One region of the Streptomyces sp. NPDC031474 genome, then DNA from elsewhere that is predicted to be linked to it. Evidence: predicted binding sites of a transcription regulator. Region 1 holds the regulator's gene; the other holds the start of a gene.

Region 1 (15,783 bases):
AGTGGACGGCCCCGCGGATCTCCACGGCGCTGCCGCGCGCGGTGTGGTCGGGCGCGGCCCCGCCCAGCCAGCGGGCGGCGCTCACCTGGTAGGGGCGACGGTCGGTGCGCTGGCCGCCGAGGCGGATGTCGAGCCGGCGCGGTTCGGCGCCGTCCAGGTCGTCCAGCAGCCACAGTTCACCGGCGGACATGTACACGATCCGCGTGCCGTCGCCGGCGGCCTGCCGGGCGTAGAAGCCGTCGAGGGGGGTGTGCCGGCGCAGATCGGAGCCGTCGGCGAGGGAGGAGTACAGGGCTCCCGTGCCCTCGTGGTCGGACAGGAACGCGAGCCTCTCCCCCGCCCACACCGGGTACTCGATGTTGCCGTCCAGCTCCTCGTGCAGCCGGACGAACTCGCCCTGGCCCTCCCGGTCGATCCACAGCTTGCCGGCCGTGCCGCCCCGGTAGCGCTTCCAGTGGGCGGCCTCGCGGCCCATCGGCGCGGACAGCAGCACGGTGTGCGGGCCGTGGGCGACCGCGCCGACGGGCCCGTACGGCAGGGTGGTCGCGGGTCCGCCGTCGACGGGGACGGCGCGGGCCCAACTGCGCCGCAGGGTCGCCTGGTCGTGGGTGCTGACGGCGAGGACCTGGCCGTCGGGGGTCCAGCCGCGCACCCGGGTCTGCCGACTCCCCCAGTACGTCAGGCGGGTGGACGGTCCGCCGTCGACGGGGGCGATGTGCACCTCGGGGGCGCCGTCGCGGGTGGAGGTCCAGGCGACGGTGGCGCCGTCGGGCGAGATACGCGGCATGGAGACCGGCATGTTGTCGGCGCTGACCCGCCAGGCGCGGCCCCCGTCGAGGGGGGCCAGCCAGACGTCGTCCTCGGCGGCGAAGGCCACCAACTCGCCGTGCAGGTGCGGGAATCGGAAGTATGCGGCAGGCGTCGCGGACTGTGTCACCAGATCACTGTATTCAGCTGCGGCACCGCAGGTCAGGGGTTTCGATCACTTCCGGGGTTTCGATCACTTCCCTGCCCCGCCGCCTCCGTCCACGGTCTCGGTGACGGTCACCGTGACCGTGACGGTCGGCCGGCCGCCGGGCTGTGCGGAACCGGACGGCTTGACCGGCGACGGCGTCGCCGACTTGCAGTCGCCGAGGCCGCTCACCCGGAACAGCTGCTTCTTTCCCACGACGGCGGTCAGATCCCCGCGCACGCACGCACCGTCGACCGCCCGCGTGATCTTCCCGGTGACGGTGATGTCCTTCCCGTCACCGGTCTGCCCCTTGCAGTCGACGGCGGCGACCGACTCCGCCTTCGCCTGGTCCTCGTACCGAGCCGTGCAGGTCAGCCAGCGCACGTTCACGTCCCGCCGCTCGATCTCCGCCGTCGCGGCCTGGTCGGTGGTGTACGCCACGGACATGGCGCTCAGCCCGCCCGGCTCGCACGCCACGGCGGCGCCCGCCACGGCGACCACGACCGGGAGTAGCCAAATCCGCCTCAAAGCCCCCATGGAGGGCAGCGTGCCACTCGGGCAGGGGGTGCGGAAGACCTCATACAGCCGTTCTACGCCGACCTCATGGAACTCAGCCGCGCAGCAGCAGCCACTCCTGGAGTTCCACCAGGTTGCCCTCCGGGTCCTTCAGATGGGCGACGCGCATGCGGTCGGTCATCGGAGCCGGGCCGTGCAGCACGGGTCGCGCCGCGGGCGGTGAGCTGCGCGCAGTAGACGTCCAGGTCGTCGACGCGCAGCACCACCAGCGAGCGGTGGCCCGCCGTCGCGTCGCCCAGTTCGCCGAGGACCGCGGCCATCATCGCCCGGTCCTGCAGGGCGATCCCCGCCGAGCCGGTCGCGGGACTGAACTTCTCGTACGGCCCGTTCGTCGCTCCCGACTGCGGCCTGAGGCCGAGGACCTCGGCATAGAAGCGGTAGCAGGCGGCGAAGTCGGTGACGAGCAGCCGCACTTGGGCGAGTTCCACGATGTCCCCCGGCGTTCAGGACCAGCGGCCGGTGCGGCCCAGCAGCAGGGCGGTCGCGGCCGTCCCGGCGGTCGACGTACGCAACACGGTACGACCGAGCCGGTACGTCTTCGCACCCGCCTCCTCGAACACGGCCAACTCCTCTGGCGAGACACCGCCTTCGGGGCCGACGACCAGCACGATCTCACCGGAGGACGGGAGTTCGGCGGTCGCGAGCGGCTCGCTGCCGTAGTCGCGGTCCTCGTGCAGGACGGCGGCGAAGTCGGCCGCGGCCAGAAGTGCCGCCACCTGCCTGGTCGTCGCCGCCTCGGCGACCTCGGGGAAGCGGATCCGGCGGGACTGCTTGCCGGCCTCGCGGGCGGTGGCCCGCCACTTGGCGAGCGCCTTCGCTCCGCGCTCTGACTTCCACTGCGTGATGCAGCGCGAGGCCGCCCACGGCACGATCGCGTCGACGCCGGTCTCGGTCATCGTCTCGACGGCCAGCTCACCGCGGTCGCCCTTGGGGAGGGCCTGCACGACGGTGATGCGGGGCTGCTCCTGCGGCTCCTCGTAGACGGTCGACCCCATGACGACAAGGCGGTCCTTGCCCTCGACGGTCTTGACGACGCCGTCCAGATACCGGCCACGCCCGTCGGTGAGAATGACGTCCTCGCCGGGTCGCAGGCGCTTCACCGAGACGGCGTGCCGTCCCTCGGGGCCGTCCAGGACGACCTCGCCACCGCTGAAGTCCGGGATGACCAGGGGATCGAGGACGAACATCGGCGCGGTCACCGGCCGTCGCCTCCCGCCCGTCCCGCCCCGAACTCCGACAACGCTGTCCGCGCCTCGGCGAGTTCGGCCGCCAGTACCTCCACCAGCCGCCCGGCGGGCAGCTCCCGGGCCAGCCGGTGGCCCTGTCCCGCCCACAGCGCCATGCCCTGCGCGTCGCCCGCCTTGGCGGCCGCCTTGCGCAGCGGCGCGGTGAGGTGGTGGACCTCCGGGTAGGCGGCGGGCGCATACGGGCCGTGTTCGCGCAGGAAGCGGTTGACCAGGCCGCGGGCCGGGCGGCCGGAGAAGGCACGGGTCAGCTCGGTGCGCACGAAGAGCGGGTTGGTCAGCGCCTGCTTGTGCACGGCGTGCGCGCCGGACTCGGCGGTGGCGAGGAACGCGGTGCCCAGCTGGGCGGCGCTCGCGCCGGCCGCGAGGACCGCGGCGATCTGGCTGCCCCGCATGAGGCCGCCGGCGGCGACGATCGGCAGCCTCACGGACTCGCGGACCTGGGCGATCAGGGAGAGCAGCCCGATGCCGGTGCCGTCGTTCTCCGGGATGTCCCGGTGGGTGCCCTGGTGGCCGCCGGCCTCCACGCCCTGCACGATCACCGCGTCCGCGCCGGCCCGCTCCACCGCGAGGGCCTCCTCGACGGTCGTCGCCGTGACGAGGGTGAAGGTTCCCGCGCGCCGCAGGGACTGAAGCACCTCGGGGCCGGGCACGCCGAAGTGGAACGACACCACCGGCACCGGGTTGTCCAGCAGCACGGCCAGCTTGGCGTCGTAGCCGTCGTCACGGCCGCTGTCGGGGTCGCCGAGCTCCGCCTCGTACCAGGCGGCCTCGCCGGCCAGCTGGTGGGCGTAGACCTCGACGGCGCCGGCAGCAGGGAGCGCGGCCTTGGCCGCTCCGGTGGAGCCGGTGCTCGCACCGGGGTACTCGGGCTGCGGCATGAAGAGGTTCACGCCGAAGGGGCGGGCGGTGAGGCTCCGCAGCTGCTTGATCTCCTGGTACACGCCGTCGGCCGTCTTGTACCCGGCGGCCAGGAATCCGAGCCCGCCGGCCTCGGCCACGGCGGCGGCGAGTTTCGGGACGGAGACGCCGCCCGCCATGGGGGCCTGCACGATCGGGTGCGGGAAAAGATCGGTCAGTGCGGAGGACATGACGGCATGTTGTCACGTCCTTTGAACAAGTCCGAATCCGGCCGCCGGTTGGCATAGTCCGCCGGCGGACATGCCGGAAGGGCACCCGTGGAGGGTGCCCTTCCGGGCGGCTCAGCGTGCGCGGGAGTGCCTCAGCGCCCGTTGAACGCGTCCTTCAGCCGTGAGAACAGACCCTGCTGACCGGGCTGGAACTGCCCGGTGGGCCGCTCCTCGCCGCGCAGCTTGGCCAGCTCACGCAGCAGCCGCTCCTGCTCGGGATCCAGCTTCGTCGGCGTCTGCACCTCGACGTGGACGATCAGATCGCCGCGCCCGCCGCCCCGCAGATGTGTGACGCCCCGGCCGTGCAGCGGGATCGACTGCCCGGACTGGGTGCCGGGCCGGATGTCGACCTCCTCCAGCCCGTCCAGCGTCTCCAGCGGCACCTTCGTGCCGAGGGAGGCCGCCGTCATCGGGAGGGTGACCGTGCAGTGCAGGTCGTCGCCGCGCCGCTGGAACATGTTGTGCGGCAGCTCGTGGATCTCGACGTACAGGTCGCCGGCGGGACCGCCGCCGGGGCCGACCTCGCCCTCGCCCGCGAGCTGGATCCGGGTGCCGTTGTCGACACCGGCCGGGATCTTGACCGTCAGCGTGCGACGGGACCGCACACGGCCGTCGCCCGCGCACTCCGGGCAGGGAGTGGGGACCACGGTGCCGAAGCCCTGGCACTGCGGGCAGGGCCGGGACGTCATGACCTGGCCCAGGAAGGACCGCGTCACCTGCGACACCTCACCGCGACCGCGGCACATGTCACACGTCTGGGCGGTGGTCCCCGGCGCCGCGCCCTCACCGCTGCAGGTGGCGCAGACGATCGCCGTGTCGACCTGGATGTCCTTCGTCGTGCCGAAGGCAGCCTCTTCCAGGTCCACCTCCAGCCGGATCATCGCGTCCTGACCGCGCCGCGTCCGCGACCTCGGGCCCCGCTGGGACGCCGTGCCGAAGAACGCGTCCATGATGTCGGAGAAGTTCCCGAAGCCACCGGCGCCGAAGCCCCCCGCGCCACCGCCGCCCGACTGGGACAGCGGGTCGCCGCCGAGGTCGTAGACCTGCTTCTTCTGCGGGTCCGACAACACCTCGTAGGCGGCGTTGATCTCCTTGAACCGCTCCTGGGTCTTCGGATCCGGGTTGACGTCCGGGTGCAGCTCGCGCGCGAGCCGCCGGAAGGCCTTCTTGATCTCTTCCTGCGACGCATCGCGGCGCACGCCGAGGACGGCGTAGTAGTCCGTGGCCACTTACGACTCCGCCAGGATCTGTCCGACGTACCGTGCCACCGCTCGTACCGCTCCCATCGTTCCCGGGTAATCCATGCGGGTCGGTCCGACCACGCCGAGTTTGGCGACTGCCTCGCCGCCCGAACCGTAGCCGACCGACACCACCGAAGTGGAGTTGAGTCCCTCGTAGGCGTTCTCGTGACCGATGCGTACGGTCATGCCCGAATCACCGGCCTCGCCAAGGAGTTTGAGGAGCACGACCTGCTCCTCCAAGGCCTCCAGGACAGGCCGGATGGTGAGGGGAAAGTCATGCCCGAAGCGGGTGAGATTGGCGGTGCCGCCGATCATCAGCCGCTCCTCGTTCTCCTCGACGAGCGTCTCCAGGAGGGTGGAGAGCACCGTCGTGACCGTACCGCGGTCCTCGGCCTCGAAGGCGTCCGGCAGGTCCTCCACCAGACGCGGCACGTCGGAGAACCGGCGGCCCGCGACCTTGCTGTTGAGCCGCGCGCGTAGATCCGCCAGCGAGGTCTCCCCGAAGGGCGCCGGGCAGTCCACCAGCCGCTGCTCGACCCGCCCGGTGTCCGTGATCAGCACGAGCATCAGACGCGCGGGCGCGAGCGAGAGAAGCTCCACGTGCCGCACGGTCGAACGGGTCAGGGACGGGTACTGCACGACGGCGACCTGCCGGGTGAGCTGCGCCAGCAGCCGCACGGTCCGCGCCACGACGTCGTCGAGATCGACGGCGCCGTCGAGGAAGTTCTGGATGGCCCGCCGCTCCGGACCGGTCATCGGCTTGACACCGGCCAGCTTGTCGACGAACAGCCGGTAGCCCTTGTCCGTGGGGATGCGCCCCGCACTGGTGTGCGGCTGGGCGATGTACCCCTCGTCCTCCAGGGCGGCCATGTCGTTGCGGACCGTCGCCGGGGACACGCCGAGGCTGTGCCGCTCGGTGAGCGCCTTCGACCCCACGGGCTCCTCGGTGCCGACATAGTCCTGGACGATGGCGCGCAGCACCTGGAGCCTGCGTTCACTCAGCATTGCGCGCACACCTCCAGCAGTCGTCGTCCCCCAGTGTCCACTGGGCGCCTCGCCTGGCACTCTTCACATCCGAGTGCCAGCGTTCCCCGGCCCAGTGTACGGCTGTGGGGTACACCGAGGGCAAGGTCGGCCCCGGTGCAGCGTCGTAGGGCTAGCGTCGCGGTATGACGGTGACTTGGGAAGAGCTCGGGTGGGAGCGGGTCGCGGCCGGGGTCGGGCGGTGCCGGCTGCCGGGCTGGGACTGCACGGCGGGGCTGGTCGTGGGGGCGAGCGCGACGCTGATGATCGACGCGGGGTCGACTCTCGCGGAGGGGGTGCGGCTGCGGGCGCAGGCCGAGGAGCTCACCGGCCGACATGTGACCCATCTCGCGCTCACCCACCCCCACTTCGACCATGTCTTCGGCGCGGCGGCGTTCGCGGGCGCGGAGGTCTTCGGGGCGGTGGGCGTGGACACCGTGCCGGGTGAGGAGCTGCGGGCGGACGCGGTACGCAACGGTTTGGACGAGTCGGCGGCCGCGGAGGCCTCGGACGCGCTCGTCCGGCCCCGGCACCTCGTCTCCGGCGAGCGGACGCTCGACCTGGGCGGTGGCCGGCAGGTGCTGCTGGCGAACGTCGGCCCCGGCCACACCGCGCACGACCTGGCGGTCCTCGTCCCCGGCGAACCCGAGGTCGTCTTCTGCGGCGACCTGGTCGAGGAGTCCGGCGAGCCGCAGGCCGGGCCGGACGCCGTCCCCTCCCGCTGGCCCGACGCCCTCGACCGGCTGCTGCGGCTGGGCGGCGAGGACGCGCTGTACGTGCCCGGTCACGGGGCGGTGGTGGACGCGGCGTTCGTGAGGGCGCAGCGGGACGCGCTGGCGGCGCGTTTCGGCGTGTCGCCGTAAACCCGTCTCCGGGCTTCTCCTATCGTCATCCGAATGCGCCAGTACTCCGCCGACCTGACTCCTCCCTGGAAGAAGCCGAAGCCCGTCCCCGAGGTCCCGGCGGAGCCCGGCCTGGTGGTGGAGGAGCCCGGCACCGGGTTCTGCGGCGCGGTGATCCGCTGCGAGGCGGGCACGGTCACTCTGGAGGACCGCTTCGGCAAGCACCGGGTGTTCCCGCTGGAGCCGCGCGGCTTCCTGCTGGAGGGCCGGGTGGTGACCCTCGTGAGACCGCCGTCCGCCGGGCCCGTGCGTCCCACCCGTACCGCCTCCGGTTCGGTCGCGGTGCCGGGCGCACGCGCGCGGGTCGCCCGCGCCGGGCGCATCTACGTCGAGGGCCGGCACGACGCCGAGCTCGTCGAGAAGGTGTGGGGCGACGACCTGCGCGTCGAGGGCGTGGTCGTGGAGTACCTGGAGGGCGTGGACGACCTGCCGTCGATCGTCGCCGAGTTCGCCCCCGGCCCGGACGCCAGGCTGGGCGTCCTCGTGGACCACCTCGTGCCCGGCACGAAGGAGTGGCGCATCGCCCGGTCGGTCACGAGCGAACACGCCCTGGTCGTCGGCCACCCGTACATCGACATCTGGGAGGCGGTGAAACCGGCCACGCTGGGGATCCCGGGGTGGCCGCGCGTCCCGCACGGCCAGGACTGGAAGACCGGCGTGTGCCGGGCCCTGGGCTGGCCGTCGGACAACACCGGGGCGGTGTGGCAGGCGATCCTGAAACGGGTGGACTCGTACAAGGACCTGGAGCCGGAGCTCCTTGGCCGGGTCGAGGAACTGATCGACTTCGTGACGGCCGCCGGCCCGTCTGGGGGTCCCCCCTCTGGGGGAGCTTGAGGACGAGGCCGTCCAGGCCGAAAAGCGGGGGTCCGGGGGCGGCGGTAGCCTCCGGGGGGACGGACGGGACGGGAAGGGAAGGGACGGCGGGGGCGAAACCCTCAGTCCACCAGGTCCCGCACCACCGCGTCCGCCAGCAACCGGCCCCGCAGGGTCAGCGCCGCCCGCCCCTCGTCGTACGGCCCCTGCTGCAGCAGTCCGTCCGTGAGCGCCCGGCCCGCGGCCGCGAGCCCCGCCTCCCGCAGCAGTGCCAGCGGAACCCCCTCCCGCAGCCGCAGCTCCAGCAGGATCCGCTCCACGCGCCGGTCCTCGACGGACAGGAGCTCACGTCCGGCGCCCGGCGAGCGACCGCCCGCGAGAGCAGCCGCGTACGCGCCCGGATGCTTCACGTTCCACCAGCGCACCCCGCCGACGTGCGAGTGCGCCCCCGGCCCCGCGCCCCACCAGTCGGCGCCCCGCCAGTACAGCTCGTTGTGCAGACAGCGGCCCTCCTCGGAGGTGGCCCAGTTGGAGACCTCGTACCAGTCGTAGCCCGCGGCCGACATCACCTCGTCCGCGATCAGATAGCGGTCGGCGTGCACGTCGTCGTCGGTCATCGGGACCTCGCCGCGGCGGATCCGGCGGGCGAGCTGCGTGCCCTCCTCGACGATCAGCGCGTACGCCGAGACGTGGTCGGGGCCCGCGCCCAGCGCCGCGTCCAGCGAGGCCCGCCAGTCGTCGTCCGACTCGCCCGGGGTGCCGTAGATCAGGTCCAGGTTGACATGGTCGAAGCCCGCGGCCCGCGCCTCCGCCACGCACGCCTCGGGCCGGCCGGGGGTGTGCGTGCGATCGAGAACCTTCAGCACATGCTGCCTCGCGCTCTGCATGCCGAAGGAGATCCGGTTGAAACCGCCCTCGCGGAGAATGGCGAGATATGCGGGGTCGACGGACTCCGGGTTCGCCTCCGTCGTCACCTCCGCGTCCGCCGCGAGACCGAACTCGTCCCGGATCGCGCCCAGCATCCGTACGAGGTCGGACGCGGCCAGCAGCGTCGGTGTGCCGCCGCCCACGAAGACCGTGCGGACCTCGCGCGGGTCGTCGCCGAGGACCTTGCGGGCGAGGCGGACCTCGTCGATCAGGGTGTCGGCGTAGTTGTCGCGGGAGGCGAGGACACCGCCGGTGCCGCGCAGCTCGGTGGCGGTGTAGGTGTTGAAGTCGCAGTACCCGCAGCGGGTCGCGCAGTAAGGGACGTGCAGATAGAACCCGAGGGGGCGGTCGGCGGCGCCGGCGAGCGCGTGCGCCGGAAGCGCGCCGTCGCCGGGGACCGGTTCGCCATCGGGAAGTGCGGAAGGCATACGCCCATTGTCCCGCACCCCCACACGGCCCCCGGACGCCTCCGCCCCCCGTCACCCGCCCCGTCACCCCACCCCGCCCCGCGTACCCGCTCTACCCCGTGGCCCCGACTGTCCTGCCTGCCCCGACTGTCCTGCCTGCCCCGCCTGCCCCGACTGCCCCGCCTACTCGGCCTGGAGGACCAGTAGGGCCAGGTCGTCCTCCGGGGGTAGGTCCCCGAACTCGTGCACCAGTTGTCGGATGCGTTCCGCGATCAGCTCGGCGTCCAGGCCGGCGCAGCCCGCGAGCGCGACGGCCAGTCCGTCCTCGTCGTCGAACTGGCGGGAGCCCGAGCGCCGCTCCGTCACCCCGTCGGTGACGCACAGCAGGCTGTCCCCGGTCCGCAGCTCCAGGCTGTCGCTGGTGTACGTGACGTCCTCGATGACCCCGAGCAGCGTCTGCGGGTGCGCGGCCGTGGCGACCGAGCCGTCCGGGCCCAGCAGCAGCGGCAGCGGGTGTCCGGCGGAGGCGAGGGTGCAGCGGACGCCGCCCTCGAAGGGGGCCAGTTCGCCGTAGAGGAGGGAGAGGAAGCGGGTCTGCGGGCCGTCGCCCGGTCCGGCGGGGCCGACGAAGGCGCGGGCGGCGGCGTCGGCGGCCTCCGTCGCGTCGTCGAGGAGGAGCTGGTTGAGGCGGTCCAGGACGTCGGCGACGCCGTACCCCTCGCGGGCCAGCAGCCGCAGCCAGGGCCGGGCCAGGCCGATGACGACGGCCGCCTCCGGGCCCTTGCCCTGTACGTCGCCGATCGCGAAGCACCAACGGCCGTCGCCCGCCGGGAACAGGTCGTAGAAGTCGCCGCTCGGGCCGCCCTGTTCACGCGGCTCGTAGACGAGGGCACTGCGCACCCCGGGGATCTCCGCGACCGCGCCGGGCAGCAGCCCCCGCTGAAGTACGGCGCTGATGGTGACCTGGCGGGCGTACTGGCGGGCCGCGCCGATGGCGAGCGCCACCCGCCGGCCCAGGTCCTCGACGAGCCCGGTGACCTCGTCGGGGAAGACGAGCAGCCCGGCCCGCCCGATGACCAGGGTGCCCAGCGGACGGCCGCCCGCGATCAGCCGATACGCGAGGGCCGCGCCCGGCCCGCCGAGCGCCGCGCCGGGCCAGGGAAACAGTTCGGGCCCGGAGCGCGGCCCGCCGTCCGGCGGACACGGCGGACACGGCGGGTCCTTCTCCAGGGCCCGGCGCAGGTCCTCGATGAGGTTCTCGCTGCCGTGCCAGACGCGGGCCAGCCGCGGCCCCGGCCCGCCGGTCCACTCGCCGCGCCCGCTGACCTCGTCCTCCAGCCACACCGCGCACCAGTCGGCGAGCCGCGGCACGAGCAACTGTCCGGTCAGCGCGGCCACCAGGTCCTCGTCGAGCTGTCCGGCGAGCAGGTCGGAGGCCTCGGCGAGGAAGGACAGCGCGCCACGGTTGAGCCACTCCCGGTCCCGGCGGCCGACCGGCTGCCCCGGCTCGGGCGCGAGGGGTTCGAGCAGCCCCGGGGCAGGGCCGAGGAAGCCGTCCGAGCGCTCGCCACAGCGGTCCGAGTGGTCCGGATGGTCCATGTGGTTCGTGTGATCCGAGTGGTTCCTGTGGTGCTCGTGGTTCCTGTGGTGGTCGTGGTCGTGATCGTGCTCGTGGTCGAAGGGGTCGTCGCCGAGGGCTTCGAGGTCGATGTCGTAGGGCGCGGCGCTCGGCAGGAGGCGGGCCCAGACCGTCTTCGTCCCCCTGCGGTACGTCACCCCCCAGGCATCGGCGAGCCCGGCGACTATGCGCAGCCCGCGGCCGTATTCCGGCGTCTCGTACGGCGGTTCGGGGGCGCCGTCGTCGCGTGGGGCGCGGGAGGGGTGGTGGTCACAGACCTCGACGACGAGCGCGAGCCGGCCGCCGGGGTGCCCGGGCTCCTCCTCCAGCCGGCACCCCAGCTCGACGTCGGTTCCGGCGTGCACGACGGCGTTGGTGACGAGTTCGCTGACGACGAGCGTGGCGTCCTGCGCGAGACGCTCGTCGAGTTCCTCGCCGCCCGGCAGGCCGAGGCCGGCCCACTCCGTCAGCGCGGCGCGGACCAGGTCGCGGGCGGCGCCGGGCGCGAGGGGACTGCCTGTCAGGTTCGCGCGGGTGTGCGGAAGCCCACCCGGACGCGCGGGCGCGCCGCCGGCCCGGGAGGCTGTCTCCCGTTGCGTCGGAATGGCCCCCATGCGCAGCTCCCCGGACGGTTCGGATGCCCACAGGGTGACAGACCGATCTCGGCCATGAGCGCTGGGTTACCGAACTCGGCCGTCCTGGGCGAGAACCGTGCTACGCGTGTGTACACATGTGTACGCGCGTGCTCGAAGAGGGGCGGTTGAGGGGCGGAATCCGAGCATGCGCGCTCCGCCCCCCGATACCGCGCGCCCGCGCTACGCCTCGCGCGCTCCGGCGTACATGTCGTCGATGAGGTGCTTGTACTCCCGCTCCACGACGGGCCGCTTCAGCTTCAGGCTCGGCGTGATCTCGCCGTGCTCGACGTCGAGGTCCCGGGGCAGCAGCCGGAACTTCTTGATGGTCTGCCAGCGCTGGAGGCCCTCGTTGAGCTGCTTGACGTAGCCGTCGATGAGCTCGACCGTCGCGGGCGCGGCGACGACGTCCGCGTACGACTTTCCGGCCAGCCCGTTCTCCTTCGCCCAGTCGAGGATCGACGGCTCGTCCAGCGCGATGAGCGCGGTGCAGAAGTTCCGGTCGGCGCCGTGCACGAGGATGTTGGAGACGTACGGGCACACCGCCTTGAACTGTCCCTCGACCTCCGCGGGCGCGATGTACTTGCCGCCGGACGTTTTGATGAGGTCCTTCTTGCGGTCGGTGATGCGCAGGTAGCCGTCGGGCGAGAGCTCGCCGATGTCGCCGGTGTGGAACCAGCCGTCGGCCTCCAGGACCTCCACGGTCTTCTCGGGCAGCCCGTGGTAGCCCTCCATGATGCCGGGGCCGCGCAGCAGGATCTCGCCGTCGTCGGCGATGCGCACCTCGGTGCCGGGCAGCGGCTTGCCGACCGTGCCGGTGCGGTAGGCCTCGCCCGGGTTGACGAAGGAGGCGGCGGAGGACTCCGTCAGGCCGTAGCCCTCCAGGATGTGGATGCCGGCGCCCGAGAAGAAGTAGCCGATCTCCGGGGAGAGGGCCGCCGAGCCGGAGACGCACGCGCGCAGCTTTCCGCCGAAGGCCTCGCGGATCTTGGCGTAGACGAGCGCGTCGGCGACCTTGTGCTTGGCGCCCAGCCCGAAGGGGACGGAGGCCGTGCCGGTGCGCCGGAAGTTGTCCTGCGCCTCCTTGGCGTACTCCCGGGCGACCTCGGCGGCCCACTGGAAGATCTTGTACTTGGCCCCGCCGCCCGCGCGGGCCTTGGCGGCGACCCCGTTGTAGACCTTCTCGAAGATGCGCGGCACGGCGGCCATGTACGTCGGCTGGACGACCGGCAGGTTCTCGATGATCTTGTCGACGCGGCCGTCGACGGCGGTGACGTGACCGACCTCGATCTGGCCGGAGGTGAGGACCTTGCCGAAGACGTGCGCCAGCGGCAGCCACAGGTACTGCACGTCCTCGCCGCTGATCAGCCCGGTCGCGGCGATCGCCTTCGCCATGTACGACCAGTTGTCGTGCGGGAGGCGGACGCCCTTGGGCCGGCCGGTGGTGCCGGAGGTGTAGATGAGGGTGGCGAGCTGGTCGGAGGCGATCGCGGCCACCCGCTCCTTGATCAGCCCGGCCTCCTTCTCCAGCCGGGCCGCGCCGCGCTTCTCCAGCTCGTCGAGGGTGAGGATCCAGTCCTCGGCGGTCTCGACGCCCGCCGGGTCGATCACGACCACATGGGTGAGGGCGGGCAGCTCGGCGCGCTTCTCGACGGCCTTGGCGAGCTGGGCGGCGTCCTCGGCGATCAGGACCCTGCTCTCGGAGTCCGAGAGGATGAACGCCGACTCGTCCGCGTTGGTCTGCGGATAGACGGTGGTCGTGGCGGCCCCGGCGCACATGATGCCGAGGTCGGCGAGGATCCACTCCAGCCGGGTGGAGGAGGCGAGCGCGATGCGCTGCTCCGGCTGTACGCCCAGTTCGATGAGGCCGGCCGCGATCGCGTAGACCCGCTCGGCGGTCTGCGCCCAGCTCAGCGACTTCCAGTCGTCGGGGCCCTCGCCGGACGCGGCCGGCACCGGGTACCGGTACGCCTCCGCGTCGGGCGTGGTCGCCACGCGCTCCAGGAAGAGGCCCGCGACGGACGGCGGACGGTTCTCGATCAGGGTCTGTGTGTCGCTCACGACATCCTCCGGGGCCCGCGGCGATGCGGCTGGCTTGGTTAAACGGCTGGCTTGTTTAACTCGCGAGTAACTATCGGGCAGGGACAGAGTAGAGGCCGACCGGCCCGGGCGTAAGGGGCCACAGAGGGTCACTTTCCCCTGGACACGGACCCGGGGCCCGTCACGCTTTCGCGCGACGGGCCCCGGAAATCGGCGTCCATGGTGGCTATTTCTTGCCCTTGCCCGAGCTCGCGTTGTCGTCGCTGCTCAGGACGGCGATGAAGGCCTCCTGCGGAACCTCCACGGAACCCACCATCTTCATCCGCTTCTTGCCTTCCTTCTGCTTCTCCAGCAGCTTCCGCTTCCGGGAGATGTCACCGCCGTAGCACTTGGCGAGGACGTCCTTGCGGATGGCGCGGATGGTCTCGCGGGCGATGACCCGGGAGCCGATGGCCGCCTGGATGGGCACCTCGAAGGCCTGCCGCGGGATGAGCTCGCGCAGCTTGGCGACGAGCCGCACACCGTAGGCGTACGCGGCGTCCTTGTGGGTGATCGCGGAGAACGCGTCCACCTTGTCGCCGTGCAGCAGGATGTCGACCTTGACCAGGCTGGACGTCTGCTCGCCGGTGGGCTCGTAGTCCAGCGACGCGTAGCCGCGGGTCTTGGACTTCAGCTGGTCGAAGAAGTCGAAGACGATCTCCGCGAGGGGCAGCGTGTAGCGGATCTCGACGCGGTCCTCGGAGAGGTAGTCCATGCCGAGCAGGGTGCCGCGCCGGGTCTGGCACAGCTCCATGATCGAGCCGATGAACTCCGACGGCGCGAGGATCGTGGCGCGCACGACCGGCTCGTACACCTCCGAGATCTTCCCCTCGGGGAACTCGCTCGGGTTGGTGACGACGTGCTCGCTGCCGTCCTCCATGAGGACGCGGTAGACCACGTTCGGCGCGGTGGCGATGAGGTCGAGGCCGAACTCGCGCTCCAGCCGCTCACGGATCACGTCGAGGTGCAGCAGACCCAGGAAGCCGACGCGGAAACCGAAGCCGAGGGCGGCGGAGGTCTCCGGCTCGTAGACCAGCGCGGCATCGTTGAGCTGCAGTTTGTCGAGGGCCTCGCGCAGCTCGGGGTAGTCGGAGCCGTCCAGCGGATACAGACCGGAGAAGACCATCGGCTTCGGGTCCTTGTAGCCGCCGAGGGCCTGAGTCGCGCCCTTCGCCTGGCTGGTGACGGTGTCACCGACCTTCGACTGGCGGACGTCCTTCACACCGGTGATCAGATAGCCCACCTCGCCGACTCCGAGGCCGTCGGCCGAGAGCATCTCGGGCGAGTTGGTGCCGATCTCCAGCAGCTCGTGGGTCGCGCCGGTCGACATCATCCTGATGCGCTCGCGCTTGTTGAGCTGCCCGTCGATGACACGGACGTACGTCACGACACCGCGGTAGGAGTCGTAGACCGAGTCGAAGATCATCGCGCGGGCGGGGGCGTCGGCGACACCGACCGGCGCGGGGATCTCCTTGACGACCTTGTCGAGCAGCGCGTCGACGCCGAGACCCGTCTTGGCGGACACCCGCAGCACGTCGGTCGGGTCGCAGCCGACGAGGTTCGCGAGCTCCTCGGCGAACTTCTCGGGCTGCGCGGCCGGCAGGTCGATCTTGTTCAGCACGGGGATGATCGTGAGGTCGTTCTCCATCGCCAGGTAGAGGTTGGCGAGGGTCTGGGCCTCGATGCCCTGGGCGGCGTCGACGAGGAGGACGGTCCCCTCGCAGGCCGCGAGCGACCGCGAGACCTCGTAGGTGAAGTCGACGTGCCCCGGGGTGTCGATCATGTTGAGGATGTGCGTGTTGCCGGGCTCGTGGGTCGGAGCCCAGGGCAGACGCACCGCCTGGGACTTGATCGTGATGCCGCGCTCGCGCTCGATGTCCATCCGGTCGAGGTACTGAGCGCGCATCTGCCGCTGCTCGACCACGCCGGTCAGCTGGAGCATCCGGTCGGCGAGCGTGGACTTGCCGTGGTCGATGTGCGCGATGATGCAGAAATTGCGGAGCAGAGCCGGGTCGGTACGGCTCGGCTCGGGCACATTCTTAGGGGTCGCGGGCACGCAGGGTCCTGATTCTTGAGATATCCGCAGGGTCAGCGGCTCGGGTCGGATCGATACGTAGGCTCCATGGTCCCACGGGCGGCGACCGGGGACCGGTTTGGGCCACTCACGGGGCCGCTGGTAGTCTGGGCAGCTGTGTCTCTTGCCCTCTCAGCGCGGGGCACATCGGAAACCTGAAATAGA
Region 2 (15,783 bases), on a different contig from region 1:
CCGCCAAGGGCAAGGTCATCGGCACCGCGGTCACCGGCTCCAAGCTCACCGGCACGTACGGCGACCTCGCCGGGGCGCAGTTCAGCTCGCTGACCCCCGGCAACGCCATGAAGTGGGGCTCCGTCGAGCCCACCCAGGGCAGCTTCAACTGGGCGGAGGCCGACCAGATCGTCGCCTTCGCCCAGGCCCACAACCAGCAGGTGCGCGGCCACACCCTGGTCTGGCACAGCCAGAACCCCAGCTGGCTGACGAACGGCAGCTGGACGCCCGCCCAGCTCGGCACCCTGCTCCAGAACCACATCAGCACCGAGGTCGGCCGCTACAAGGGCAAGCTCGCCGCCTGGGACGTCGTCAACGAGCCCTTCAACGAGGACGGCACCTACCGCTCGACCCTCTGGTACAACGGCCTCGGCGCCGACTACATCGCCAACGCCCTGACCTGGGCGCGGGCCGCCGACCCGGCCGCCAAGCTGTACATCAACGACTACAACGTGGAGGGCGTGAACGCGAAGTCGACGGCCCTGTACAACCTGGTCAAGTCGCTGAAGGAGCGCGGGGTTCCCATCGACGGGGTCGGCCTCCAGGCCCACCTCATCCTCGGCCAGGTGCCGTCCACCCTCCAGCAGAACATCCAGCGCTTCGCCGACCTCGGCGTCGACGTGGCGATCACCGAGCTGGACATCCGGATGACGCTGCCCTCGGACAGCGCCAAGCTCGCTCAGCAGAAGGCCGACTACAAGGCGGTCACCGCCGCCTGCGTCGCCGTCGCCCGCTGCGTGAACATGACCGTCTGGGGCTTCACCGACTCCGACTCCTGGGTGGAGAGCACCTTCCCGGGCCAGGGCGCGGCGACGCCGTACGACGCGAACTACGCGCCGAAGCCGGCGTACTACGGCATCTCCGAGGCGCTCGGCGGCGGGACCACCACTCCACCGCCGACGGGTGCGTGCACGGCCGCCTACAGCGTGGGCAGTCAGTGGAACACCGGGTTCACCGGGAACGTGACGATCTCCTGCTCGGGCGCCTCGCTGTCGTCCTGGAAGGTGACCTGGACGTACGGCGCGGGCCAGCAGATCACCCAGGCCTGGAACGCCACGTGCACCCAGTCCGGCGCGACCGTCACATGCCAGAACGCCTCGTACAACGGGACGGTCCCGGACGGCGGTTCCGTGTCGTTCGGGTTCAACGCGAGCTGGAGCGGCAGCAATCCGGCGCCGACGGTGACGCTGGGCTGACCTCGGGCCGATCCCGGGCTGATCCCGTCCTGAGAATCATGAGATTTTCTGAAGAAGTTCGGCTCGCGTCCGCTGTCCTGACACTTCGCTCACAACTCGGACTTATGTTCGCCTTGTGACGGGAGACGTGGCGAGACATGACGCGAACGGGCCGGACGGCGGCACAGGGGTGGGCCGGCGGTCGAGAGCGCTGAAGGCCGCCGGCCTCACCCTGGCCGCCGTCCTGGTGCTGGGCATCGGCACGGCCGGCTGGGCCTACTGGCACCTCAACGGCAACATCAAGAGCGTCGACATCGACAACGCGCTCGGCGACGACCGCCCCGCGAAGGCGGCGGTGACGCCCACCCCGTCCGGCTCGGCGTCCGCCGTCCCGCTGCCCACCGAGGCCGTCAACATCCTGGTGCTGGGCTCGGACTCGCGCAGCGGCGCGGCGAATCAGGCACTCGGCGGCGGCGACAGCACCGGCGCCCGCTCCGACACCGCGATGGTCGTGCACATCGACGCGGGCCGCACCTCCGCCACCGTCGTCAGCATCCCGCGCGACACCCTCGTCACCCGCCCCTCCTGCCCGCTCGCCGACGGCGGCTCGACGGGCGTCGCGTACGGCGCGATGTTCAACACCGCCTACTCGGTCGGCGGTCCGGTCTGCGCCGTCAAGACCGTCGAGTCGATCACCGACGTCCGCATGGACCACTACATCGAGGTCGACTTCTCGGGCTTCGCGAAACTCGTGGACGCGCTCGGCGGGGTCACCGTCACCACCGACGCGGACATCGACGACGACGACAGCCATCTGCACCTCAAGGCGGGCACCCACCACCTGGACGGCGCCCGGGCCCTCGCCCTGGCCCGCACCCGGCACGGCATAGGCGACGGCAGCGACCTCGGCCGCATAGGCCTCCAGCAGAAGCTGGTGAAGGCCCTCCTGGAACAGATCGCCGCCACCGACCTCCTCACCAGCCCCACCAAGCTCTACGCCGTCGCCGACGCCGTCACCGGCAGCCTCACCACGGACACCGGCCTGAACTCCCTCTCCGAGCTGACGAAACTCGGCCAGAGCCTGAAGAACCTCTCGGCCGACCGCGTCAGGACGGTGATGATGCCCGTCGTGCCGGCCCCCTCCGACCCCAACCGGGTGGTGGCCGAGGAACCGGCGGCGAGCGCGCTGTGGAAGTCGCTGAAATAAATTCCGGCGAGCGTGTCGATCCGGCCGTCCGCCGTTCGACGCAGGGGTGAGAGGCCGGGAAGGACCCGGCCCGCCGGAGTCCTCCGGACGTCATGAGGAGTCACCATGCCCCGTTACCTGTCGCTCGTGCGGATCGACGAGAACAGCACGCCCGCCGAGGGCCCCAGCCCCGAGCTGATGCAGCGCATGGGGGAGCTGATCGAGGAGATCACCAAGGCCGGCGTGATGCTGGAGACCGCGGGGCTGACCCCGACCTCGCAGGGCACCCGGGTGCACTACGAGGTCGGCAGGATCTCCGTCACCGACGGCCCCTTCACCGAGTCCAAGGAAGCAATCGGCGGCTACGCGATCATGCAGTGCAAGGACCAGGCCGAGGCCATCGAGTGGGCCAAGCGCTTCCTGAAGGTCCACGACGACTTCTGGACCGTGACCTGTGAGGTGCGGGAGATCGCCGAGGGCTGAGCGTTCCCCGTCTCGTCACCCGGTGCGTACGTCGGTGCGTGTGTCGGCGCGCGGCGGTGCGTTCCTTGGTCGAAGCGCGGCGCGGGGTGTTCGATGGTGGGCTGTGGAACAACAGCCCGCCGCGAACCCCCGGCCCGCCTCGGATCCCCGGACCGCCATCGAGACCGTCTTCCGTCTGGAGTCGCCCCGCGTCATCGCCGCCGTCGCCCGCGTCGTGCGGGACGTCGGCATCGCCGAGGAACTGGCGCAGGACGCGCTGGTCGCCGCCCTTGAGCAGTGGCCGCGGGACGGAGTGCCGGACAATCCGGGCGCCTGGCTCACGGCCGCCGCCCGGCACCGCGCCGTCGACCTGGTCCGCCGTCGGGAGAACTACGCCCGCAAGCTCCAGCAGATCGGCCGCGACCTGGAGACCACGACCGCCGCGCCCGAGGAGCCCGCCGACCCCGACGACATCGACGACGACCTGCTCAGGCTCGTCTTCACCGCCTGTCACCCGGTGCTGTCCGCCGAGGCCCGCATCGCCCTCACCCTGCGCCTGCTCGGCGGCCTCAGCACGCCCGAGATCGCCCGCGCCTTCCTGGTCCCCGAAGCGACGGTCGCCCAGCGCATCGTCCGCGCCAAGAAGACGCTGGCCGCGAAGAACGTCGCCTTCGAGGTGCCGTACGGCCCCGACCGGGAGGCCCGGCTCGGCTCGGTCCTCGACGTCATCTACCTGATCTTCAACGAGGGTTACGCGGCCACCGCCGGCGACGACTGGCTGCGCCCGGCGCTGTGCGAGGACGCGCTGCGGCTGGCCCGGCAGCTGGCGGCGCTGATGCCGAAGGAGCCCGAGGTGCACGGCCTGGCGTCGCTGCTGGAGTTCCAGGCCGCCCGCACGGCCGCCCGCACCGCCCCCGACGGCGCCCCGGTCCTCCTCAGGGACCAGAACCGCCGCCGCTGGAACCGCAGGCTCATCGCCCGGGGCATCGCCGCCCTCGACCGCGCCGGCGCCACAGCCACGGGTGCCCCCGGCCCCTACGCCCTCCAGGCCGCCGTCGCCGCCTGCCACGCGCACGCCCCCACCTACGAGGACACCGACTGGTCGGCCATCGCCACCCTCTACGGCCTGCTGGCCGCCCGCGCGCCCTCCCCGGTCGTCGAACTCAACCGCGCGGTCGCCGTGTCGATGACGGACGGCCCGGGACCCGCGCTGGAGATCGTCGACGGCCTCGCCGCCGAGCCGACCCTGCGCGACTACCACCTGCTCCCCAGCGTCCGCGGCGACCTGCTGCTGCGTCTGGGCCGTACGACGGAGGCGAGCGCGGAGTTCGAACGCGCGGCGGAGCTGACGGCCAACGCCCGGGAACGGGACCTGCTGAAGGCACGGGCGGAGGCATGCCGGCTGACCTGAAACCCGCGCACCATCGAACAGTTGTGGCTCGTTATTCCGTTCCCTCTGGGTCTGGTGCGCACTAGGCTGATCCAGCCGCTGTGAAACGGCTGTGTGGTCGACGGGGGATATGGCGACGGGGGAACGACGCCGACCCGGCCCGCGCGCGCGGCTCCATCGACATGTGCATCGACATTTTTGTGATCCCTGGGGGGACGACAACTTGAGACTTTTCACGCGCCGCCGTACCGCGGCGCTCGCCACCGCGGTGGTGCTCGCCGCCGCGGGCACCCTGGCCACCGCATCCGGCGCCCTCGCCGACGACGCCGGACCCTGGCCCGGCACCGAGGGCCGCATCCTCAGCGACGGCGGTGGCGTGATCGACGCCGCCACCGGCACGACCGGCCGGATCCCCACCGTGGGGAGCTACGCGACCTGGGCGCCGGACGGCAGCCGGGTGCTCAGCGTGTCCGGCCAGATCTACAGCGTCCTGGCCAACGGCACCAAGAGGTTCGCCCTGCCGTGGGCGCAGGGCATGCGCTCCAGTGCCCCGTACGAGGACCTTACGTTCTGGAACGGCGGACGTTTCGTGGTCTTCGCGAGCGGCGGCCAGCTCGCCTACGGCCCGTCCGACGCCGCCTGGGCGCCCGGCCCGCTGATGCCGGCGAACCTGGAGCCGGCCACCGTCTGCGACTCCGAGCCGAGCGTGAGCGTCGACGGGCTGGTCGCGTTCGAGCGCCGTGCCGGCAGCTGCGACGCCGACGCCGCCGGCGTGTACGTCTACAACGCCACTGCCAAGACGGTGAAGCTCGCCATCGCCGACGCCGAGCAGCCCGCCTGGTCCCCGGACGGCACCAAGCTGGCGTTCGTCCGCAAGGACGCCGACGGCAACCCGCAGATCTTCACGGCGAACGCCGACGGCACCGACGTCAAGCAGCGCACCAGCGGCCCGCGCCGGTTCGCCAACCCGTCCTGGTCGCCCACCGGCAAGCGGATCGTCTTCGACGCCCACACCTCGCCCAACAGCGACGACGTGCACACGACCGAGTACGTCGACCTGGCCACCGGCGAACTCACCAAGGTCGGGGACACCGCCACGGGCGACAACCCCAGCTGGCAGCCGCTGCGCAAGAACACCACCGGCCGGGTCTGGGGCGGCAACGCCTACCTCACCGCCACCGCCGCCTCCCGGTGGACCTGGAACACCGTCGGCCACAGCGAGCCCGGCCTGATGGACGCCAAGTCCGCGGTGCTGGTCAACCAGGACAGCCCGGCGTACGCCGTCACCGCGCCCGCCCTGGCCGGCCGGAAGGAGGGCCCGGTGCTGATGACGCAGAAGACCGGGCTGTCCTCGACGACGAAGAACGAGCTGAAGCGGACCCTGAAGCCGGGCAAGCCCGTCTACCTGGTCGGCAGCACGGCCGTCCTCGACAACACGGTCTTCGCCCAGGTGAAGGCGCTCGGCTACACGCCGGTGCGGCTGACGGGCACGGACCCCTACTCGACCTCGGTCATGGTGGCCAAGACCATCAGCTCCGCCCCGAAGTACGTCTTCCTGGCCGGTGGCACCGAGTACCGTGCGGCCGTGTCTGCGGCGGCCGCGGCCGGCTCCGACGGCGCGGCCAGCGCGGGCGGGGTCGTCCTCACCAACGGCAACAAGCTGCCCGCGTCGACGCAGGCGTACCTCAACAGCCTGAACCCGGACAAGACCATGATCATCCCGGTCGGTTCGGCGGCGCAGTACGCGCTGACCCACTCGAGCTTCTCGCGGTGGCCGTCGACGTACTCGTACTACCCGATCTCGGGCACCACGGACCCGTCCCTCTCGGTGGCCATCGCCATGTTCTGGTGGACCGCGCCGAGCCAGGCCGGCCTGGCCTACTCGGGCTCCTGGCGCGACGGCGTGTCGGCCGCCTCGGCGATGAACGTCTTCGGGCCGGTTCTGTGGACCACCAGCGCGGCGGCTCCCTCGGCCGAGCTGACCAACTACTTCCAGCGTGAGTCCGCCGCCGTCAACTTCGCGGTGGCCTTCGGCGTGAACGGCTCGATCTCGCCGGCCGCGCTGAACACCGTGGGCTCCACGATCAGCGCGGGCAGCTCCTACTTCGTGTACCACCCGTTCTTCAACGGCGACGTCCCGGCGGGCGCGCAGGCGGGCATGCCGACGAGCTCCTTCGCCGCACCCGTCAACGGCAGCGACACCGGCGACGGCCAGGCCGCCGCCGGCGCCACGGCCAAGCGACCCGCCCCGGCCGGCTCGCACGAGACGAACCTGGCGCCGCTCAAGACGCTCCAGCGCCAGTGATCGCGGGCAACACCGGGTAACGGCACGAAACGGCACAAATCAGCAGTAAACAGCAGCAAACAGCAGGAAACAGCAGGTCAGGCGGGGGCGCCGACGAGCATCGTCGGCGCCCCCGCCACCCGCGTCAGGAACACGGTCACGGAGTTGCGCCCCTGCGGCCTGGGCAGCGCCTTCTTGCGCAGCTCCTCCGGCTCGACCGCCGACCCCCGCTTCTTCACGGTGAGGATCCCGACCTCACGCTCCCGCAGCAGCGCCTTCAACTTCTTGACGTTGAAAGGCAGTTGGTCGGTGATCTCGTAGGCGGAGGCGTACGGGGTGGCGTGCAGAGCGTCGGCGGTGACGTAGGCGATGGTCTCGTCGATCAGCCCGCCGTCGAGGTCCCGGGCCACGTCGGCGACCAGATGCGCCCGGATGACGGCGCCGTCGGGCTCGTACAGATACCGCCCGACCGGCCGGACCGCCGGGTCGGGCAGACCGCCGCCGAGCAGCGTCCGCGGTCCGGGCAGCAGGGTCGCCCGAACGGCCCCCGGCTCGCCGGTCCCGAACCACAGCACGGCCTCCTTCACATCCCCGCCGTCCGAGATCCACTCGGCCTCGGCGTCCTCGGGGATCGCCTCGTGGGGGATGCCGGGCGCGATCTTCAGCGCGGCGCGCGGCGCCTTGCGGGCGGCCTCGACGGCCCAGGACAACGGCGGCGAATAGGCCTCCGGATCGAAAATCCGGCCACGACCGCCGCGCCGCGCAGGGTCGACGAACACGGCGTCGTAGCCGCTCGTGTCGACGTCCGTGACGTCCGCCTCCCGCACCTCGATGAGCTCGGCGAGCCCCAGCGCGTCGGCGTTCGCCCGCGCCACCGCCGCGGTCAGGGGATCCCGGTCCACCGCGAGCACCCGGATCCCGGCACGGGCGAGCGCGATGGCGTCGCCGCCGTTGCCGCAGCACAGGTCCGCGAGGGAGCGGACGCCCAGCGCCCGGAAGCACTCCGCCCGATACGTCGCCACACTCGCCCGTGTCGACTGCTCCACGCCGTTCGGCGTGAAGAACATGCGCTCGGCGTCCTCGGCCCCGAACTTCGCCGCCGCCCGCTGCCGCAGCCGGGCCTGGCCCAGGGCCGCGGACACCAGGTCCGCGGGGTGCTCACGGCGCAGCCGGGTGGCGACGGCGAGCTCGTCGGCGGGGGCGGTGCCGCGCACGGCGTCGAGGAGGGCGCGGCCCTCGGGGGTGAGGAGGGGGGCGAGGTCGTTCACCGGGTCATTGTGGGCCAGTCGGTGGATGGTGCGCCTCCGGCGGCGGTGTCGGGCGGGGTTCCGGAGCGGTGACTGCGAGGATCCGGCGCCATGGGATCTGTCGTACAAAATGATGACAAGAGTGGCCGTTATGGGGCTGGTTGTCGCCGCACCGGAGCCGGTGAGACGGGGCGCATTGGGCACATGAGGCGCACACGGCTCACGAGGTGGACGAGGCGCAGGAGGCGCACGAGGCTTCGCCTCACGGGCCTCCGGAGCGCGGCCGCCGTCCTCACCCTGGCCGCCGTCGCGACGGGCTGCGCGGGAGGCGGCGCGGGGACCGGTGGGGCGGGCAAGGGGATCCGCCCCGCGCCGGGCCAGCAGCCGGACCGGGCGGCGCCCCCCGCGGCCCCGCCGGCCCGCGCCCTGCACGCGTACGCCTCCCGGCTCCGCGCCGCCCAGCAGGCCCGGGTCGCCGCGGCGAAGCGCTGGGGCCTGAAGAAGGTCCCGCTGACGCCTCCCGCGCCGCCCGCGCACAAGCCGGAGATCACGGCCCGCGAGGGCTTCGAGGTGGACGACCAGGAGCAGCTCGGCCTCCCCCCGGTCTTCACCACGATCCCGACCAGCGACAGGGTCGTCTTCCTCACCATCGACGACGGCTCCGAGAAGGACCCGGCGTTCCTGCGCATGATGACCGACCTGAAGATCCCGTACACCGCCTTCCTCAGCGACTACCTGATCAAGGACGACTACGGCTACTTCAAGAAGATGCAGGCCACCGGGGTCGTACTGAACAACCACACGCTCCACCACCCGTATCTGCCGGGGCTGTCGTACCGGCAGCAGAAGCACGAGATCTGCGGCATGCAGGACGTGATGGAGCGGCACTACGGCAAACGCCCCACCGTGTTCCGCCCGCCCTACGGCAACTACAACCAGGACACCCTGCGCGCCGCCAAGTCGTGCGGCATCAGATACGCCCCCATCTGGGACGAGGAGGTCTTCGTCGACCACTGGGAGTACCGCGAGTGGGATCAGGACATCCACCCCGGCGACATCGTCCTGAGCCATTTCCGCGGTCGCGGCGACTGGAAGGGCACGATGCCCGACATGATCCGCCGGTTCCTCGACAAGGTCACGGAGAAGGGGTACGCGGTGGCACGGCTGGAGGACTACCTGTGAGCCTCCGGTCCCTTACCGGAGGCGTCCTGGCACTCGCCCTGCTCACCGGCTGCGCCCAGTCCGTCGACCCGATCGAACGGCTGGGCAGGAAGGCCGCCGCCGGAGTCCGCCCACCCGGCCCGGCCGCCCAGGACCCGTACCGCCGCTGGGGTCTGACGTCTCCTCTGACCCCCGCCCCGTCCCACCCGGCCGGCCGCCCCCTCGCAGGCAGCCCCGGCGTCGGCCTCCCGCCGGTCGTCGACCAGGTCCCGACCACCGACAAGGTCGTCTTCCTCACCTACGACGACGGCGCCGAACGCGACCCCCGCTTCGTCGACATGGTCCGCGAACTGCGCCTCCCGGTCAGCATGTTCCTGACGGACAGTGTGGTCGGCCCCGGCTACGGCCACTTCGCCCGCCTCCGCTCCGTCGGGGCGACCATCCAGAACCACACCCTGGACCACCCGGCCCTGCGCGGCCTGCCCTACGCCGGCCAGCGCGCCGAGATCTGCGGCCAGCAGGACAAGCTCCGCGCCCGCTTCGGCCTGCGCCCCCGACTCTTCCGCCCGCCCTACGGCGCCTACGACACCACCACCCGCCGCGCCGCCGCCGACTGCGGCATCACGGCGATCGTCCTCTGGCGCGTCTCCATGGGCCCCGCCGACCTCGCCTACGCCCACGGCTCCCCCCGCCTGCGCCCCGGCGACATCATCGCCGTGGACCCCGACGAGGCGACGGGCCCGAGCATGAGACAACGCACGGCGCGGCTGCTGCGCCGGGTGCAGGAGGAGGGCCTGACGGTGGGGCGTTTGGAGGACTACGTGTGAGAGTTCCTCGCGGCGCCGACCGGGTCCCCCTCCGCCGAAGCGGGGGTCCGGGGACGACAGCCCCCAAACGCGATTGGCACTCGGCTTGACCGAGTGCTAATCGCAGTCATAGTCTCAGCTCTGGCACTCACCACTGGAGAGTGCCAACACAGCGACGGGCAGGTCCGGCACCCGCGACGACGGATCCACCTGGTCGCCACCTCAGACAGTTAACCCCGTGAGATCTCCGAAGGGGGAGGTCGGATCGTGACGACCACCAGCTCCAAGGTTGCCATCAAGCCGCTCGAGGACCGCATCGTGGTCCAGCCGCTCGACGCTGAGCAGACCACCGCCTCTGGCCTGGTCATCCCGGACACCGCGAAGGAGAAGCCCCAGGAGGGCGCCGTCCTCGCCGTGGGTCCGGGCCGCTTCGAGAACGGCGAGCGCCTGCCGCTCGACGTCAAGGTTGGCGACGTCGTCCTGTACAGCAAGTACGGCGGCACCGAGGTGAAGTACAACGGCGAGGAGTACCTCGTCCTCTCGGCTCGCGACGTGCTCGCGATCATCGAGAAGTAATTCACCCAGTTTTGCAGTGAACTGCGCCCCTGGCCCCCGCGACTTTGTGAAGCCGGGTGCTGGGGGCGCAGTTCGTTCCCCACGTTTTCCGAGAGGGCTGAACCGCTCCCATGGCGAAGATCCTGAAGTTCGACGAGGACGCCCGTCGCGCCCTCGAGCGCGGCGTCAACAAGCTTGCCGACACGGTGAAGGTGACGATCGGCCCCAAGGGCCGCAACGTCGTCATCGACAAGAAGTTCGGCGCCCCCACCATCACCAACGACGGTGTCACGATCGCCCGTGAGGTCGAGCTCGACGACCCGTACGAGAACCTCGGCGCGCAGCTGGTGAAGGAGGTGGCGACCAAGACCAACGACATCGCGGGCGACGGCACCACCACCGCCACCGTCCTGGCCCAGGCGCTCGTCCGCGAGGGCCTGAAGAACGTCGCCGCCGGCGCCTCCCCGGCCGCCCTGAAGAAGGGCATCGACGCCGCCGTCAAGGCGATCTCCGAGGACCTGCTGGCCACCGCCCGGCCGATCGACGAGAAGTCCGACATCGCCGCCGTCGCCGCCCTGTCCGCCCAGGACACGCAGGTCGGCGAGCTCATCGCCGAGGCGATGGACAAGGTCGGCAAGGACGGCGTCATCACCGTCGAGGAGTCCAACACCTTCGGTCTGGAGCTGGACTTCACCGAGGGCATGGCCTTCGACAAGGGCTACCTGTCGCCGTACTTCGTGACGGACCAGGAGCGCATGGAGGCCGTCCTCGAGGACCCCTACATCCTCATCAACCAGGGCAAGATCTCCTCCATCGCCGACCTGCTGCCGCTCCTGGAGAAGGTCATCCAGACCAACTCCTCCAAGCCGCTGCTGATCATCGCCGAGGACCTGGAGGGCGAGGCGCTCTCCACCCTCGTCGTCAACAAGATCCGCGGCACGTTCAACGCGGTCGCCGTGAAGGCCCCCGGCTTCGGCGACCGTCGCAAGGCGATGCTCCAGGACATGGCCGTCCTCACCGGCGCCACCGTCATCTCCGAGGAGGTCGGCCTCAAGCTCGACCAGGTCGGCATCGACGTGCTCGGCTCCGCCCGCCGCGTCACCGTCACCAAGGACGACACCACCCTCGTCGACGGCGCCGGCAACTCCGAGGACGTCGTGGGCCGCATCGCCCAGATCAAGGCCGAGATCGAGAACACCGACTCCGACTGGGACCGCGAGAAGCTCCAGGAGCGCCTCGCGAAGCTGGCCGGCGGCGTGTGCGTGATCAAGGTCGGCGCCGCCACCGAGGTGGAGCTGAAGGAGAAGAAGCACCGCCTGGAGGACGCCATCTCCGCGACCCGCGCCGCGGTCGAGGAGGGCATCGTCTCCGGTGGCGGTTCCGCGCTCGTCCACGCCGCCAAGGTGCTGGAGGGCGGCCTCGGCAAGACCGGCGACGAGGCGACCGGTGTCGCCGTCGTCCGCCGCGCCGTCGTCGAGCCGCTGCGCTGGATCGCCGAGAACGCCGGCCTGGAGGGCTACGTCATCACCTCCAAGGTCGCCGAGCTCGACAAGGGCCAGGGCTTCAACGCCGCCACCGGCGAGTACGGCGACCTGGTCAAGGCCGGCGTCATCGACCCGGTCAAGGTCACCCGCTCCGCCCTGGAGAACGCCGCCTCCATCGCCTCCCTCCTGCTGACGACCGAGACCCTGGTCGTCGAGAAGAAGGAAGAGGAAGAGCCGGCCGCCGCGGGCCACAGCCACGGCCACTCCCACTGAGGCAAGCAGCACCGAGCAGCACGAAGAAGCCCCCGTTCCGGTCACGGAACGGGGGCTTCCCCCTTCGCGGGCGGTCTCTTCGCGGGCTCATCCCGCGGCTTACGGCTCGGCCTTCACGTCTCCAGCGCGTCCAGCGCCCCCAGCTGCCCCATCAGCCCGAGCCGGTCGTACTGCCACCAGCCCTCGACGAGCTTTCCGTCCTCCCGGCACCGGAAGACGGTCGTGCCGGTCATCGTGACCTGCTTCCCCGTCGCCGGAAGCCCCATGAAGTCGCCCTTGTGGGTCCCGCGCCAGGTCCACCGGTTGCACACCCGGTCACCCTGCCCGATCTGGTCTTCGACGGAGAAGGCGAAGTCGAAGCCGCGCCGCCACATCTCGACCTCCCGCCGCATCGCGTCCATGCCCATGGTGTCCTGCTCGTTGGCGGGATCGTGGTCGTGGTACTCCTCGGCGATCAGCCCGTCGAGCGGCGGCAGTTCACCCCGCGCGGCCACGGCCTCGAAGAACCGCCGCGCGGTCTCCGCATACAACTGCTCGTCCCGCACGACCTCGAGATCCGTGAACGTCGGCATCTCGTCGCACAGGGCCACCAGCTCCTGGAACACCTTGCCGGTCTCCGGAAGATTCGAGTTCCGCATCGCCTCCTCGTACGACGGGAACTCCACGATCTCGATGAAGTGCGACGCGTCGGAACGGTCCTTGCCGACCACCGCGTGCGTCGCGGTTCGCTTCCCCTTGGTCTGTTCGACCCATGTGTCCATCAGCCGGTCCATCTCGTCGAACCGGCTGGTCCTGCAGTCGATGAGCTGTACGAACGTCATGGCGCAGCCTCCGGCCCCCCTGGGTCCGGTCCCCGTCACGCCCATCCTCCCACCGGAGCGCCGACGCCACCTGCCCACCCCGGGGCGGTCCTCGCCGAGCCCGGTCACCGAGGCCCGTACTTGCGTCCCGTCTTCGAGCTGATCCCGCCCAGCAGCGACCGGGGCGCCACCTTCACCAGCCCCATCAGCGCCTTGTAGCGCGGGTCGGGGATCGACAGCGACTTCCCGCGCGCCAGATCGTCCAGCGCCGCCGCGACCAGCTTGTCCGCGTCCAGCCACATCCAGCCCGGGATGTTGTCCGTGCCCATCCCGGCCCGCTCATGGAACTCCGTGCGCACGAACCCCGGGCACAGCGCCATCAGCCGCACCCCGCTGCCCGCGAGATCCTTCGCCGCCCCCTGCGTGAACTGCACGACCCACGCCTTGGACGCCCCGTACGTCCCGCGCGGCACGAACGCCGCCACCGAGGCCACATTGACCACGCCCCCGCGGCCGCGCTCCCGCATCGTCGTCGCGGCCGCGGACGTCAGCCGCAGCACCGCCTCGCAGTGCACCTTGAGCATCTTCAGCTCGTCGGCCATGGACACGTCGAGATAGCGGCCCTTGTTGCCGAAGCCCGCGTTGTTGATCAGCAGGTCGACGGGGTTCTTGCGGTCGCCGAGCCGGGCGGCCACCGTCTCGATGCCCTCGTCCGTCGCCAGGTCGGCCGTCAGCACCTCCGCCTCGATGCCGTGCCGGTCGTGCAACTCGGTCGCCTGCTCGCGCAGCCGCTTGGTGTCCCGTGCCACGAGGACGAGATCATGCCCGTCCGCCGAGAGTCTGCGCGCGAACGCGGCGCCGATGCCCGCGGTCGAACCCGTAATGAGAGCCGTTGTCATGGCAGAAGCGTAATGACCCGGAGTGCCTCCGTCCGTTCTCTGCACGCGGCCTCCCGAACGTGAAGGCCCGGTGAGCGCCCGGCCCGTGACCTGGTCTCAGCCCCCCTGCTCCGCCGTGTACTTCCGGGCCGCGGCCAGCGACTCCGGATGCAGCGCCTCGCCCGCCGCGAGCAGCCGGGGCAGCAGCTCCCGGTGCGTGGTGACGGCCCGGAACTGCAGCGCCACCGTCACGTCGTGGTCCGGCCGGTGCACGATCTCCACCGGGTCCCCGGCACGGATCTCACCCGGCGTGATCACCCGCAGGTACGCCCCCGGCGCGCCGCGCTCCGTGAACCGCTTCACCCACCGCTGCTCGCCCAGGTGCCCCTGAAAGGTCATACAGGGGATGCGCCCGCAGGTGATCTCCAGTACGACACCGGATCCGATGCGCCAGCGCTCCCCGATCAGCGCACCGGACACGTCGAGGCCCGCCGTCGTGAGGTTCTCGCCGAACGCCCCGTCGGCCAGGGGGCGGCCCAGCGCACGTTCCCACTCGTCGAGGTCCTCGCGCGCCATCGCGTACACGGCCTGGTCGTCGCCGCCGTGGTGTTGTCTCTTGCACACCGCGTCCCCGGCCAGTCCGCTCCCGCCGATGCCCTTGGGTCCGGGCGCGGACACCCGCACCGGCCCCTCCACCGGCCGTTTGTCGATCCCGGTCACGCCCTCCGGGTTGTCCGTGTACGGCACAGCCTTCGCACGGCCCAGGTTGACTGACAGAAGTCTCATGCCGCCACGCTAAGCGACCGGATGTCAAAGCGTCGACCGATTATTCGCCGCCTTGTCCAAGGTTCGCTTATGCTCGACGTCATGATCGAGGCCCGTCATCTCCGTGTCCTGCGCGCCGTGGCCGCCACCGGCTCGTTCTCGGCGGCCGGGCGCGAGCTGGGCTGCACCCAGCCGGCCGTCAGCCAGCAGATGAAGGCCCTGGAGGCGTCCGTCGGCACGCCCCTGCTGGTCCGCAGCGGCCGCGAGATGCGCCTGACCCAGGCGGGCGAGGCCCTCGTCCGGCATGCGGTCGGCATCCTCTCCGGGCTGACCGCCGCCGAGGAGGAGGTCGCGGCCATCGCGGGCCTGCGGGCCGGCCGGGTCCGCCTGGTCTCCTTCCCCAGCGGCAGCTCCACCCTCGTCCCGACCGCCCTCGCCGCCCTGCGCGCGGCCCACCCCGGCACCCGCGTCTCCCTGGAGGAGGCCGAGCCCCCGAGGTCGGTCGAACTGCTGCGCGAGGGCGACTGCGACATCGCCCTCGCCTTCCGCTACGAACGCGCCCCGGGCAACGGCGGCGGCGCCGGTGAGGCAGGGAAAGCCGGGAAAGCCGCGCAAGCCGGCGAAGGCGAGTGGGACGACCTGGTCGTTCGGCCCCTGCTGACGGACCGGCTGGTCGCTCTCGTCCCCGAAGGCCACCGCCTCGCGCGCACCGGCTCCCGGGGGTCCGTCGCCATCGGCGACCTCGCGGCCGAGCCGTGGATCGCGGGCTGCCCGCGCTGCCGGGGTCAGCTCGTCCAGGTGTGCGAGAACGCGGGCTTCACGCCCCGTATCGACTTCGCGACCGACGACTACCCGGCGGTGGTCGGCCTGGTGGGCGCCGGCCTCGGCGTCGCCGTCCTGCCCCAGCTCGCGATCGACTCCGTACGGCCCCGGGGCGCCCGCGCGGTGACGCTGGAACCGCCGGTGCGGCGGGAGATCGTCGCGCTCACCCTGCCCGACCTGGCCCAGGTGCCGGCGGTGACGGCCACGCTGGAGCAGCTGGGACGGGCCGCGGCGCGCCAGTAGGGCGTGGCCCCAGCACGAAGCGGAGGGCACGCGCGTGTGCCCTCCGCTCTGAAGAAACGTTCCTTCATGTGTTCGACGAGGCGTCTCTCGCACCGGAGGACGCCGATACCAGGCGGTTGCGCGCCCGCCCCATGAGCTCCTCGCGCTCGTCCTCGGTCAACCCGCCCCACACGCCGTACGGCTCGCGTACCGCCAGCGCGTGCGCCGCGCACT

The links. Region 1 encodes HrcA, which represses chaperone genes, less so after heat shock. Its sites were predicted from a motif close to TTNGCACTCNGNNNNNCNGAGTGCNAA; they were not measured.
Region 2: the regulator HrcA is predicted to act here: its motif matches at 9,845-9,871, upstream of groES (co-chaperone GroES).

The regions. Positions count from the first base shown of each region.
Region 1 covers NZ_JBVIJX010000020.1:47,314-63,096, reverse strand. Annotated here, with positions in the region: gene ACZ5SK_RS36315 (S41 family peptidase) at 1-937, opposite strand, end outside; gene ACZ5SK_RS36310 (hypothetical protein) at 1,001-1,489, opposite strand; partial or broken gene ACZ5SK_RS36305 (VOC family protein) at 1,563-1,956, opposite strand; gene ACZ5SK_RS36300 (16S rRNA (uracil(1498)-N(3))-methyltransferase) at 1,972-2,727, opposite strand; gene ACZ5SK_RS36295 (nitronate monooxygenase) at 2,724-3,863, opposite strand; gene dnaJ (molecular chaperone DnaJ) at 3,995-5,131, opposite strand; gene hrcA (heat-inducible transcriptional repressor HrcA) at 5,132-6,148, opposite strand; gene ACZ5SK_RS36280 (MBL fold metallo-hydrolase) at 6,313-7,029, shown strand; gene ACZ5SK_RS36275 (DUF3097 domain-containing protein) at 7,063-7,902, shown strand; gene hemW (radical SAM family heme chaperone HemW) at 8,004-9,236, opposite strand; gene ACZ5SK_RS36265 (ATP-binding SpoIIE family protein phosphatase) at 9,399-11,447, opposite strand; gene ACZ5SK_RS36260 (AMP-dependent synthetase/ligase) at 11,649-13,526, opposite strand; gene lepA (translation elongation factor 4) at 13,732-15,600, opposite strand.
Region 2 covers NZ_JBVIJX010000043.1:9,227-25,009, forward strand. Annotated here, with positions in the region: gene ACZ5SK_RS46165 (glycoside hydrolase family 10 protein) at 1-1,235, shown strand, start outside; gene ACZ5SK_RS46170 (LCP family protein) at 1,405-2,421, shown strand; gene ACZ5SK_RS46175 (YciI family protein) at 2,527-2,883, shown strand; gene ACZ5SK_RS46180 (RNA polymerase sigma factor) at 2,987-4,273, shown strand; gene ACZ5SK_RS46185 (cell wall-binding repeat-containing protein) at 4,476-6,557, shown strand; gene ACZ5SK_RS46190 (class I SAM-dependent methyltransferase) at 6,635-7,804, opposite strand; gene ACZ5SK_RS46195 (polysaccharide deacetylase family protein) at 7,895-8,965, shown strand; gene ACZ5SK_RS46200 (polysaccharide deacetylase family protein) at 8,962-9,771, shown strand; gene groES (co-chaperone GroES) at 10,018-10,326, shown strand; gene groL (chaperonin GroEL) at 10,437-12,062, shown strand; gene ACZ5SK_RS46215 (ester cyclase) at 12,176-12,883, opposite strand; gene ACZ5SK_RS46220 (SDR family NAD(P)-dependent oxidoreductase) at 12,988-13,761, opposite strand; gene ACZ5SK_RS46225 (MOSC domain-containing protein) at 13,858-14,526, opposite strand; gene ACZ5SK_RS46230 (LysR family transcriptional regulator) at 14,608-15,570, shown strand; gene ACZ5SK_RS46235 (WhiB family transcriptional regulator) at 15,635-15,783, opposite strand, start outside.